Regions from separate parts of the Moorella sp. E306M genome, predicted to be linked through region 3. Evidence: riboswitches for the same ligand, from Rfam matches in the RefSeq annotation. Region 3 holds a riboswitch; each other region holds the start of a gene.

Region 1 (4,279 bases), 1.4 Mb from region 3:
CCATATCGATGGCTTTAATTATCCCCAGTTGCTTCAATTCCCTTAAGCCCCGGGATAGGATGTCTCCTGGCTCCAGGTTGAGGCTAGCCACTAAAGTATTTAGGAGTTTAAATGCTTCGGCCTCATGGAAGAGCCCGTTTTCCGCAAAAAATCCCAGCCTCTGCATGGCGGCCGTATTGGCTGCGGCCAGGTGCAGGCAAGTCCGGACTATTACCACCGGCGTTGATCCGAAGGCGTGATCCAGGAAGGCCCGCCCGGGGATAATTTTTTCGGCCAACCTTTCCTGGTTAAAGCGTACCCCTACGGCCCACCCTTCAACCAAACGAGACTTCAGGGTTTCCACCAGTTCCTCAAGGCTTAAGCATTTTTCCAGGTTGGCGAAGCGATTGAAGATGGCAAATTCCCATAAATGTAAGTGGGCATCCAAATACCCCTGGCGGCAGAGCGTTTCTTGTGTCATGTTTATCCCTCCACCCTAAGCTTAAACCCGGGGCTTCGTTTATACAAGGTTTTTTTAAAAGAAATCATGTTTAAAAGGTGGAGGTATGAGGAGCAAAGGGGTAAATGCCGACCTTTAGGGGCGAAATTCGTCCAGGCTATCCAGGGCTTCCAGGACCTCTTGTTCGGAATTGAATTCTGCCTGGTCATTTTCTATTTTTTCCCGCCAGCTGGGCGGCAAGGAGGCAACTTTCAGGTTCGTTACCCGCATTAGTGGTCCCAGGCTGCCGGCCGGGCCCTGATAAATAGCTACCAGGCCATCCTTGACGGCCAAATGGCGTCTGGGTGCATCGGCAGGGCACAGAGCATCTACCTCCTGGATGATGACCAGGTGTTCCTCCTCCCGGGTTATGCGCCAACCCTCGGCCGGTGGGAAAAGAAGGTTCATTTCTTCTTTATCAGCCCAGTTCCACTTGACCCCTGCCGGTAGAGGAATGGGTTCCCGGTGGCCACAGTAGCGATAATATCTCTCCAGGTGAGGTTCCTCCAGTACCCTTGGCTCCAGAAGACCCGGCACCTTTAAGATAACCGGCCTTTGCCCGGTACTTACCCTGGCTTGCTGGTAAGCCACCAGCCCCCCGAGGAGAAAAATCATAAGGCCAAGAACAAAAAAGCGCCGGCTTGCGTCGCCCAAGGTGGCACCTCCTTATAACAGAAATTACCACCTTCTAGCTTTGCCGGCGCAACAAGGTTTTATACCTGCTTATAACTCCAGCTGCTCCAGAACGGCAGCAGGAATGTCGGCGTTGGTATAAACAGCCTGGACGTCATCGTGATCCTCCAGGCGGTCCACCAGGCGCATGACTTTAGCCGCCATTTCCGGATCGTCAATGGTTACTGTAGTCTGGGGTACCATTGCTATTTCGGCGCTAGTAATATTAGCTCCGGCTTCCTGCAGGGCTTTCTTTACCTTCTCCAGGTCTTCAGGAGCAGTCTTTATTTCCATGGCGTCAGGGGCACTATCATCAATATCTTCTGCTCCGGCCTCAATAGCCTGGAGGATTAATTCTTCCCGGGTTTCTCCCGCCGGAACTTCGACGCTAATGACCCCCTTGGGGTTAAACATCCAGGCTACACAGCCGCTTTCCCCCAAATTTCCACCATTGCGGGAAAAGATATACCGGATTTCTGAAGCCGTGCGGTTACGGTTATCCGTAGCAATATTTAACAACATGGCTACGCCTCCGGGACCATAGCCTTCATAAACCATTTCTTCATAAGCTGCGCCTTCAATCTCGCCGGTACCGCGCATAATGGCCCGCTGTATATTCTCATTGGGCATATTGACTTCCTTAGCCCGGGCGATGGCTGCCTTCAAGCGCGGGTTACCTTCGGGGTCACCGCCTCCCTGCCGGGCAGCAATGATAATCTCTCGCCCGATTTTAGTAAAAAGGCGGCCGCGCTTTTCATCCATCTTGGCCTTACGATGTTTTATATTGGCCCACTTGGAATGTCCGGACATGCCTTTACCCCCCTCTCACCTCTAACTGCCGTTAAAATTCTAACATACAAAACCGCAGTTAAGCAATAAGCCTCATTATCTACATTACCCGCTGCCGAATATGTCTGTAATATTTTACCTCGAAGACGCGGCCAATTTTATGTTAACTTTTTGGCACCTATATGGTAAAATTCTATTTAGTAACTTTCATTTCACGCCGTGGCCACCAGAAACGCCGAATTTCCTTTTATGAAAGCGGGGGAACCAATTTTTCTGGGGTTAATCCGTGGCAGGGCTAACCTTTTGCCCGTACCCGTCAGCTAACCTCGCAGGCGTTGGAGGGGGATTTTTTACTGGTCCGCCAAGCGTTAAAGTAATCTAGTTTGTAAAGGAGGGGTTAGTTTTGCGGTCTAAATTCAAAACCCTGGCCGCATCCCTGGCTGTAATATTAATTGTTACCACCCTGGCCATCGTACCGGTCACGCCTGTTCAAGCAGCAACTTACACAATTTACAATGGTAACTATTATGCTTTCCATTTCGCACCGCAAAATTATTTTTACATCAGGTATTACCGCCCGCAACCGGCACCTCAACCTCAACCGGCTCCAGCACCAAAACCGGCACCGGCTCCAACTCCGGCCCCTCAACCTGCATCCCAGTCTGCTACCAGTAGCTACCAGATGAACCAGTTTGAGCAAAAAGTCGTCGACCTGGTCAACGCCGAGCGAGCTAAAGTCGGGCTGAAGCCGTTAACTGTAGATTTACAGCTGGCAAAAGTAGCACGCCTCAAGGCTGAAGATATGCGGGATAATAATTACTTCAGCCACGAATCGCCTACCTACGGATCTTTCTTTAACATGTTACAGAAATTCGGTATTACTTACCGTACCGCCGGTGAAAACATCGCCGCCGGCTATCGAACGCCCGAAGCCGTGGTAGCTGCCTGGATGGGTAGCCCCGGCCACCGCAGCAATATCTTAAACCCCAATTTTACGGCCATTGGCGTCGGCCATGCCAAAGGCGGCAGGTACGGTAACTACTGGGTGCAGCTATTCACCTAATCTACCCTATTTTAAAAAGTTCGGTGCTCAGATAACGCTCGCCGGTATCCGGAGCAATAGCCAGTACTTTTTTACCTTTACCCAGGCGCCGGGCCACCTGCAGGGCGGCATAGACGGCTGCACCGGAAGAGATACCCACCAGCAGGCCTTCCATCTGAGCCAGGCGCCGGGCGGTCATGAGGGCGTCTTCATTGGACACGGTAACAACCTCATCGATTACCTCGCGGCGCAGGACCTGCGGGATAAAGCCGGCCCCGATGCCCTGGATCTTATGGGGGCCCGGCCGGCCCCCGGAAAGGACGGGGGAAGCTGCCGGTTCCACAGCAATTATTTTTATCCCCGGAATTTCCTGCTTTAAAACCTCGCCGACGCCGGTAATGGTACCCCCGGTACCCACTCCGGCCACAAAGGCATCCAGGTCTTTGCCCATTTGCTCTAAAATTTCCCGGGCTGTGGTACGGCGGTGTACATCAGGGTTGGCCGGGTTTTCAAACTGCTGAGGCATAAAATAATCAGGGTTTTCCCGGACTAACTCCATGGCTTTATCTACGGCCCCCTTCATACCCAGGTGCCCTGGAGTTAGGATAAATTCAGCGCCATAGGCCGCCAGGAGTTTGCGACGTTCAATGCTCATGGTTTCCGGCATGACAATGATTAAGCGGTAGCCGCGGGCCGCTGCAATCATAGCCAGGCCAATGCCGGTATTGCCGCTGGTGGGCTCCACGATGGTGGCACCCGGTTTAAGTTTTCCTTCTGCTTCCGCAGCTTCAATCATACTGAGGGCAATTCGATCTTTAACGCTAGCCCCGGGGTTAAAGTATTCCAGCTTTACATATATTGCCGCCCCATTTTCCACCAGGCGTTGTAAGCTTACTACTGGCGTCCGGCCGATTAGCTGGGTTATGTCGGCGGCTACTTTCATGGTTAATTTCCTCCTTAATGTATACTTTTCATATCGGAATTAATCATATTTTAACTTCCGGTACAGATTATGTCAAGTAAAAAGCCACTGCTTCTCTACTATTATGCAGTGGCTTAGCTGGCATTAATGTCTGGATTTAAATGGCCTCCAGGAAAATTTTATGATCGACCAGGGCCATTTCTTTGATGCGGGCACGCAGGATTTTCTTTTTGCCAAAGATATCTTCCATGAGGATACCGTCTTCCCGGGGCACAATCCTGTCAACATTTTCAAAGACCAGTTCTTCTTCCCCGCCCTCTTTCAAGAGATAAGCATTGGCTTCACACATCTTTCCGGGTTCCTCCTTCGCAAAAGG
Region 2 (4,279 bases), 1.7 Mb from region 3:
CCAGGGCCACAGGTCCTTCGGGGATGCGCCCTTCACGGTCGACTACGGCATCCCAGGAATCTTTCCACCCCTGGTTGGTCAGGCCTGCCGACGATTCCCGCTGGTATTCCAGGTAACCGTCACCATCTAAGTCGCCATAACGCACGCACCAGTGCAGGCAGCGCCTTAAAGGGGTGACCATTTCCTGTAACAGATCCTGATCTAAAGTCCACCTGTAGGCGGCAGCAAGGAGGATAATAAACCACAGGGTGGCATCTATGGAACCATAATATGGACTGTGGGGTACTTCCTGGCAGCGGGTCATCTCGCCCCGCCGCAACTCATGGAGTATTTTTCCCGGCCTTTCTTCCCGCCATTTGTCCACCTGCTTCCCCTGGTAACGGGCCAGGAACCGCAGGGTATGGCGGGCTAGATCCGGGTTTAAGATAAGGGTCTGCCAGGAAGTGATGAGGGAATCCCGGCCAAAAGGAGCGGTATACCACGGTATCCCGGCGGCAATAATTTTCCCCTCCCCGGGATAATCAATTTCCAGGGCCTTCAGGTCGGTGATGGCCGTGCGGAACATATCATTAATAAAATTGTTATCCGTCCAGATCTGGGTGCATTCCTTTTGCCACTGGTGGTAAGAACCGGCCAGCTCTATGGTGGCTGCGGCAAAAAGGTCGCTGATATGCGTGGCCGGGAACATGTTTTGCCCGTCGGGTTCAATCCTTAAGTACAGGTAAAGCTTTTTTTGGGGGGGCAGGGTAAGGTCATAGGTAACTTCCGCCCGGCCCGGCCGGCCTACAATACTGGTCGGTGCCGGTTCGAAGGTAATATGCGTAGTCTGGATCACGTTGTCCAGGCCCAGGTAAGCGAGGATTAACCCCTGGTGGTGAACTTCTGTTTTTAAAAATTCTCCCCGGCGCTGGCGCCGGCTGCCGCGAACTTCAAAAACATCCCGGAAATCAGCACCGATGGTAAAATGAAGGTTTAAATTTACGGGGAAAGGATTAAAATTGATTAAGCGTAAACGCTGGTAGAGGGCCCCTTTAATCAGCCGCAAAAGGCGGAGGTGGATGGACTGGGCTGGTACTACTTTACCATCACTCAGAGCAAAAACGGGATTGGTTAATTCAATCTGGGTAAAATGGCTGTCGCGCACAGAGGAGGAAAGGAAAACAGGCCGCCACCCGCCAGCGGTGAGTTCCAGGCAGTTTAGATAACGGGTATCATTATAATACAGGCCCAGGCTGCTGTTGTCCTGGTCAATAATGGAACCATCCGGCAGGGAAATAAGGAAAATATTCCCTTCTTTTAGGACTTCTGTCCGGGGTTCCAATACACATGGACTATTGCGTAAATCCAGGGACGTTTCCAGCATATATCACCCTCCTGTGTGTTTTTAGAAAGATTGAGCGGTTTTTGGAATTTATTTCCAATATATAAAACGTAATATTTGCATTTCGTTACCAGTATGATATAATAAATATGATATAATTAATTTGTATATCCTGGAACGCTGAATTGCGGTGCAACAGCCGTAAGCGGGGGACCCATTTTTCCGGGGTGAATCTTGCCGGTTAATTCCGGTGAGTAGGGCTAACCTTCAGCCCGAATCCGTCAGCTAACTTCGTAAGCGTGGAAGGGGATATATCGATACTTACATACCCCGGTCCCTCGGGGTTTAATTTTATTTTTAATTTTATTTTAAAGGAGTGAAGTAGGTCTCGACAATAGGCACAGGCTAAAAGGAGGTATGCTAAGTGGCTAAAAAACAGGCTGCTAAAATTATTATGGTTTCCAACCGGGGTGCCTACAATTTGCAAGCCACTGACAGCGGTATCCAACCTGTACCGGCCATCAGCGGCCTCGTCTCGGCGGTAGAACCATTCTTAAAGGAAAAGGGTGGTGTCTGGGTTGCCTGGGGCGGGCGCGATGCGCCACAGGACAATACTCCCGGGGTACGTTTACCGGTTCCCCAGGACGATCCGGCCTATACCTTCCGGGAGGTTCCCCTGACTGCCGAGGAAATAAAGCTTTATTACCACGGTTTTACCAACAGTGCCCTGTGGCCCCTGTGCCATTATTTTTTAGAAAAGTGTTGTTATAACTCCCTGGAATGGGAAACATATGTTAAAGTCAACGCTAAATTTGCCGATGCTGCACTTATGGAAGCCAGGGAAGGCGATACCGTCTGGGTCAACGACTATCACCTGGCCCTGGTACCGGCCCAAATCCGCCACCGCAAGCCGCAATTAAAGCAGTTCTTTTTCTGGCATATCCCCTTTCCCCACCACGATCTCCTGGCCACCCTTCCCTGGGCGCCCCAATTCTTGCGCGGTCTCCTGGGCACCGATGTCCTGGGCTTTCATTTGCAATCTTATGTCGATAATTTCCTGAATGCCGTCGCCACCCTGCTGGATGCCCGGGTGGATTTTGAGCACAATGTTGTCTACTGGCAACAGCGGCGCATCCATGTCGGTGCCTGGCCCATGGGTGTCGATTACCAGGCCTTCCAGCGCCAGGCATTAGATCCGGCTACCCGGGCCCGGGCTAGAGCCTTGCGCAGCCAGTTTGGTGTTGAACACCTGGCCCTGAGTGTAGAAAGGCTGGATTATACCAAGGGTATCCTGGAAAGGCTGCTGGCCTGGGAACGCCTGCTGGAAAAAGTACCCGAATGGCGCGGCCGGGCGGCCCTGGTCCAGATTGCCGTACCCAGCAGGACGGCCGTACCGGCCTACCGCCAGCTAAAGGAAGAAGTAGAAGCTGCCGTGGGCCGGATCAACGGCCGCTTCAGCGAAGGTAGTTATCGCCCCGTCCACTACTTCTGGCGGGGCCTGCCCCGACAAGAATTGGTAGCCTATTACCTGGCAGCCGATGTCATGATGGTTACGCCTTTGCGTGATGGCCTGAACCTGGTGGCTAAAGAATATGTAGCTTCCCGATATGACGGCAGCGGGGTCCTGGTCTTAAGCCGCTTTGCCGGTGCCGCCCAGGAATTGAAGGGTGCCGTCCTCGTCAACCCATACGATATTGATGGCATGGCCATGATTTTAAATACAGCCCTGAACATGGGCCGGGCCGAGCAGGAAAAAAGAATGCGCCTGATGCAGGAAAAGGTACGCCGCCATGATATCCGCTGGTGGTTGACCTGTTTCCACCAGGCCATGATGGCCCGGGAAGGGGAAACACCCAGTGTCTCCGGCTCAGCTAGCAGCTAAAGTCCGTGATTACCCCGAAGTGCTCCTTATGTGTGACTATGACGGCACCCTTGTACCCCTGGCGCCCCGGCCAGAGCTGGCCCGTCCCAATATTCATCTCCTGACCTTGCTGCGGCAGCTGGTATCCAGGCCAGGCTTCCACCTGGCCATAATTAGTGGCCGGGGTCTAAAGGACCTGCAGGAGTTGCTGCCAGTGGCAGGGCTTTATCTTGCTGGCCTGCACGGGGCAGAGGTAGCTACACCGGAAAGGCAGGTAATCAATCTCCTGCCTTCCGGGCAAGAAGATATCCCCTGGAAAGATATTTTTAGGCTGGCCCGCCAGATAATAGCAGATATTCCTGGAGTTTTTGTAGAAAATAAAGGTGAAGCTATAGCCCTACATTACCGCCTGGCTGACCCAAAGCTAGCTGCGATAGCCTTAAAACAGTTTCGCCGGGCCATGCAGCCCTTTTTAAATAACAATGTCGAACTGCTTTCCGGTCATAAAGTGCTTGAAGTTCGTCGCCGGGGCATAAACAAGGGCTTGGCGGTAGCCTACTTCACCAGGCAATGGCCCCGGTCATTACCCGTCTATTTAGGCGATGACCGGACCGATGAAGATGCCTTCGCTGCTTTGCCCGCCGGCGGCCTGGCCATCCGCGTAGGTAACGGGGTTGCCAGCAAAGCCCGCTATTTTTTACCATCCCCGGCAGAAGTTGTTCAGTTCCTGGAGCTTCTGATCTCTTTATAATAAAAGGCCAAGTCTATCCCGGACCCGAGAACAATAAAAATTTTAAAATCCTGAGAACGAGGTGATATTTGTTGTCAACGGTACAGAAAGCCATCATTCCAGCTGCCGGATGGGGCACCCGCTTCCTGCCGGCCACCAAGGCCCAGCCCAAAGAAATGCTACCAATTGTTGACAAGCCAGCCATCCAATTCATAGTCGAAGAAGCCGTTAATGCTGGAATAGAGGACATCCTCATTATTACCGGGAAAAACAAACGGGCCATTGAGGATCATTTTGACCGTTCCCTGGAACTGGAGAACCTCCTGCGGGAAAAGGACAAAGAAGACCTGCTGGCCCTAGTGGAAAA
Region 3 (4,279 bases):
AGGCCGCAGCAGTGACCGGCCACCACCCGGCCCTGGAAGCCGGTCTGGATGGTTTTAGCCGCTATATAATCCAGGGAGGCAACCGAAGGAGCATCCGTCTCATCAACGTGGAAATCAATCAAGACATTATAACGCATGGCCAGGTCAAAGATATAATCTACCCATTCCTGCATCCTTTCGGACAGGTGGGGGGCACCGCCCAGGCCGTCTACCCCCAGGCGCAGTGCTTCTTCCATGAGTTCCTTTAAAGGTGGTGCCGGTGCCGGTTCCAATTCACCGGCCATGGCAAATACTTGCAGGTCAACTCTCCCGGCAAATTCTTCCTTGAGTTCCAGGGCCGCTTCAACACCTCGCAGGCCCAGGGCTTCGTTGACGGTAATATGGGTGCGCATGGTAGCCGTCCCATGGCGCAAGGCCATTTTAAGCACCCGGCGGCCGCGGTCGATAAAATCATTTTTATCCATTTTGCGGCTGCGCCGCTGGAAATCCTCAATGGCTTCGGCCAGGGAGCCTGCGCCTTCCTGGGGCGCCGTCAGGGCCTTGTCCAGGTGGGTATGGGCATCGACAAAGGCCGGTATCAGGAGTCTCCCTGCCGCATCGACCATTTGCCGGGCCGAGCCGGCCACTCCTCCCCCGGCGGCAACAATGTATCCGTCTTTAATGGCTACATCAACAGTTCCCGGCTCATCCATGAGCCGCGCGCGCCTGATTAACAAATCATTCAATTTTTATCTTCCTTCCTGATAATTATATTGGTTTATATTTAACCCAATCTTAATCCTACCACAGGAAAATTTAACGGTCAATAAACAAGGATTCTCTTGTTTTATGCCGAATATGCCAGAGATTTTGGTAAATTATGGTCCGGTATCAGGAACGGTGTTACGTTTATTTTATTTGGATTTTAATGTGTCACCGGGCTCCCATCAGGGAGATGGTATGTAAAAAGCGCCGGAATTGCCCGGCGCTTTTGTTTTAAGCCTTAGTCTGTTCTTTCTGGCATCCCAGGTTGGGGTAAAAGAGGGTCCGCTTTTCCCAGGTCCGCAGGATGACCTGGTCGTCATTGCAGGCCAGCACATACTGTGGTAAAATGGGCGTCTTGCCCAGCCCGTGGGGTGCATTGATTATATAGGTAGGTACGGCCAGGCCGGAAGTATAACCGCGCAGCTGCTCCATTATTTCCACGCCTTCCTCAATGGAAGTGATAAAGTGAGTCGTCCCTTTAACCGGCTTGGCGTGGAAGATATAATAGGGCCGTACCCGGATTTTCAACAGTTCCTGGTTGAGCTTCCTCATAACAAAGGGATGGTTATTGATGCCCTTTAATAAAACCGCCTGGTTTCCCAGGACCACCCCGGCCTGCACCAGGCGATCGCAGGCCGCTTTCGCTGCCGCCGTAACCTCCCGGGGGTGGTTAAACTGGGTATTAAGGTAAATCGGCGGGTGCTTGGCCAGTACCCGGCATAATTCCGCCGTAATACGCTGAGGCAAAGTAACCGGCACCCGGGTGCCCAGGCGCTTAATCTCCACATGAGGTATATTATCCAGTTCCGTTAACAGCCAGTCGATTGTGGCGTCACTCAGCATTAAAGCGTCGCCGCCGGTGATCAGGACATCGCGTATTTCTTTGTTGCGGCGAATATACTCCAGGGCCCGCTCCAGCTCCCGGCGGCTGCGGCTCCGGTCAACTTCACCGATATTGCGGCGCCGCTGGCAGTGGCGGCAGTACATGGCACACTGGTTGGTGACGTTAATAATCAAGCGGTCGGGGTAACGCCGGGTAATGGCCGGTGCCGGTGACGTCAGCTCCTCATCCATGGGGTCGAGTACCCCGACCTTATCCTCCAACTCGGCGGCACTGGGTAAGGCCTGCCGCCGGATGGGGCAGCTGGCATCTTTGCCCATGAGAGAAAGATAATAGGGCGAAACGGCCCAGCGGTAGGTACGCTCGACCCGCTTGATGGCTTCCTTTTCCGCTTCGGTTAAGGGAATTAATTCCCCCAGGACGTCAACCGAGGTAATCCGATGCTGCAATTGCCAGCGCCAGTCTTGCCAGTCATCTTCACTGGCACCAAAATAGGCCATAATCCGCTGCCGGCTGGCTTCAATCTCCGCTGCGACTTCCAAACCGCTGGGGATGGTATCTCTGGCGTCCAGGTAATCAATAATCCTGGCCTTTAACTCAGCTGCCCTTTGCAATGCAATTTCCCTTTTGGCTTCTCTACTCATCAGCTTCCCTTTGTTTGGACAGACACTCACGAGTTTCTACCTCCCTTCCTGTTATAAAATAAAACCCCGGCCTGAACCGGGGTTTTGGGTACAAGAAATTAAAGGGGTACGATGCCTCTTTCACTTTCCACGCTTACGAAGTTAGCTGCCGGGTTCGGGTCGAAAGCTAACCCTACCCCGCACTCAGTTTCTCTTCCGTTGCTCCTTTGCTTTATCCAAAATTTCCTTTAGGATAACGGGATTTTAGGGAAGACGTAAAGACTACTGAGCGCGGGGATTCACCCCAAAAGACTGGTTCCCCCGTTCCCTGAAAAGGGATTCAGCGCTCTGCTTTTATTCATTTGTTCTAAATAATTTTAACACAAGATACGGGATTTGTCAAACTTATTCTTTTCCATTTCTTACCATTAGCCGGTACCAGCAATAATAGATAGAACCGGCGGTAACCGCCAGGAATGCCAGGACCAGTAGGATATCCATCCACCAGGTGGCGTAGCGGCGGTAAAGGTACCACCACGCCAGGAGATAATGGGCCCCCTTCCAGCTGGCGTACTGCCAAGCCATAGTCCAGGTAAAGGCGCCCAGGGCTGAATAAAGGGCATAGATGCCGGGATTCATTCCCAGGACACCCGCTGCCAAGATGGTCGGCGTCCTGATGGGGCCAAACCAGCGGGCAAAAATAATTACCGCCGCTCCAAAGCGGTCCAGCCAGTCCCGGGTTGTGGCCAGGCCGTCCGGACCCCAGCCCCGGTGGAGAAAGCGTTCGATTATGCCTCGCCCCGGCCTGGCCCCCAGCCAGTAACCTATCAAGTTGCCCAGGAGATTGCCGGCGCTGCCGACCGTCACTGCCCCCCAAAAGTTCATCTCCCCGCGCTCGATTAAATAACCGGCGGCCAGGAAGACCGGCTCAAAGGGGATGCCCGGGACACCCATACCTTCAACGACCAGCAGGCCAAAGAGAGCCATATAGACATGGACGGCCGTCACTGCTCTGCCCTGCCTGCCGCCCGGTAACGGGCCACCACCGTCCGGGCGCCGTAAACCTGCTGGCCCACCCGGACGGCAAACTCTACATCATCCTTGAAGATAACCAGGTCTACCTGGGAACCACGTTCGATAAAGGAGACCTTCTGGCCCCGGGTAACGGCCTGGCCGGGAGTGATAAAACATTTGATCTTATTGACAAACTTATCGGCAATCTCCACCATGGCCAGCTGCACGTCACGGCCCCTTAAGAAGATGGTCAATCGTTCATTTACCAGGCGGTAGCGGTGGCTGAAAAGATCTACCGCCCGCCGGAGATAGGTGAGGCGAATATATTCCCACAGGTCGACCATGGGCAAATTCACCCTGGCCTGGGTATGGACCATATTCTCCACCCGGGCATCAATGGGAGCATAGTTAAAATGGACATCCAGGGGAGACATATAGATACCAACGATCCAGCCCCTGTTACTAAGGCCCTGAGCTTTCATTATTTCCTCAATGGGAATGGGCCGGCCCAGTTTCTCCGCTACCACCCGGCCATCGCGAAAGGGCTTGATATAGACAACTTTGCCGTCGGCCGGGGCCAGGATGGCCCCTTCCTCTTGCGGCGCCACCCGCACCGGGTCGCGATAAAACCATACCTTGCGCAGGTACCAGAAGATGCCACCGCCGATGGCGGCAAGGCCCGCCAGGATCTTAAAAAAGGTCACCATTCCGACCACACTTTCTTGATATTATAGGGCATTTTGGGTAAATAATAACCGCAAAAGCCGGCCAGCATCAAGGGCCAGCTGACTTTTACCGGTCGCAAGGGCCGGGGCTTCAAGACCCCATTGCGGTAGGCATTGTCCAGGGCGGCATAAGTGGCCAGAGTACCCTCCCGGAGCCAGAGTTCCTTGACGGTGTCGGCCGGGGTACGGCGGAACAGGTCTTCCGGCACCGGCAGGAGCCGGGTTAAGTCCCGGTAAACCGGGCGTAATTCCTCTATGTAACCCTCTCTGGCTACCTTCAGGCGAAGGCCATTATAAACCTTTATATCACCGGGATAATCTGCATCAGCCAG

Evidence for each region. A riboswitch is a leader RNA that binds a small molecule or an ion and turns the genes downstream of it on or off. The one in region 3 is predicted to bind cyclic di-AMP.
Region 1: another riboswitch for cyclic di-AMP. It lies ahead of FLZ89_RS15975 (CAP domain-containing protein); the one in region 3 lies ahead of eam (glutamate 2,3-aminomutase).
Region 2: another riboswitch for cyclic di-AMP. It lies ahead of FLZ89_RS12620 (alpha,alpha-trehalose-phosphate synthase (UDP-forming)); the one in region 3 lies ahead of eam (glutamate 2,3-aminomutase).

What each region holds. Positions count from the first base shown of each region.
Region 1 is NZ_BJKO01000001.1:2,118,621-2,122,899, reverse strand. Features, by position in the region: gene FLZ89_RS10940 (amidohydrolase) at 1-460, opposite strand, end outside; gene FLZ89_RS10935 (hypothetical protein) at 575-1,132, opposite strand; gene FLZ89_RS10930 (YebC/PmpR family DNA-binding transcriptional regulator) at 1,202-1,960, opposite strand; cyclic di-AMP (ydaO/yuaA leader) riboswitch at 2,163-2,289, shown strand; gene FLZ89_RS15975 (CAP domain-containing protein) at 2,343-3,002, shown strand; gene cysK (cysteine synthase A) at 3,004-3,924, opposite strand; gene FLZ89_RS10915 (CooT family nickel-binding protein) at 4,061-4,252, opposite strand; gene FLZ89_RS10910 (DUF3842 family protein) at 4,245-4,279, opposite strand, start outside.
Region 2 is NZ_BJKO01000001.1:2,445,216-2,449,494, reverse strand. Features, by position in the region: gene FLZ89_RS12625 (amylo-alpha-1,6-glucosidase) at 1-1,363, opposite strand, end outside; cyclic di-AMP (ydaO/yuaA leader) riboswitch at 1,490-1,636, shown strand; gene FLZ89_RS12620 (alpha,alpha-trehalose-phosphate synthase (UDP-forming)) at 1,746-3,203, shown strand; gene otsB (trehalose-phosphatase) at 3,178-3,933, shown strand; gene galU (UTP--glucose-1-phosphate uridylyltransferase GalU) at 4,005-4,279, shown strand, end outside.
Region 3 is NZ_BJKO01000001.1:720,346-724,624, forward strand. Features, by position in the region: gene FLZ89_RS03765 (amidohydrolase family protein) at 1-725, opposite strand, end outside; gene eam (glutamate 2,3-aminomutase) at 976-2,229, opposite strand; cyclic di-AMP (ydaO/yuaA leader) riboswitch at 2,346-2,564, opposite strand; gene FLZ89_RS03775 (DedA family protein) at 2,614-3,216, opposite strand; gene FLZ89_RS03780 (phosphatidylserine decarboxylase) at 3,213-3,929, opposite strand; gene FLZ89_RS03785 (hypothetical protein) at 3,923-4,279, opposite strand, start outside.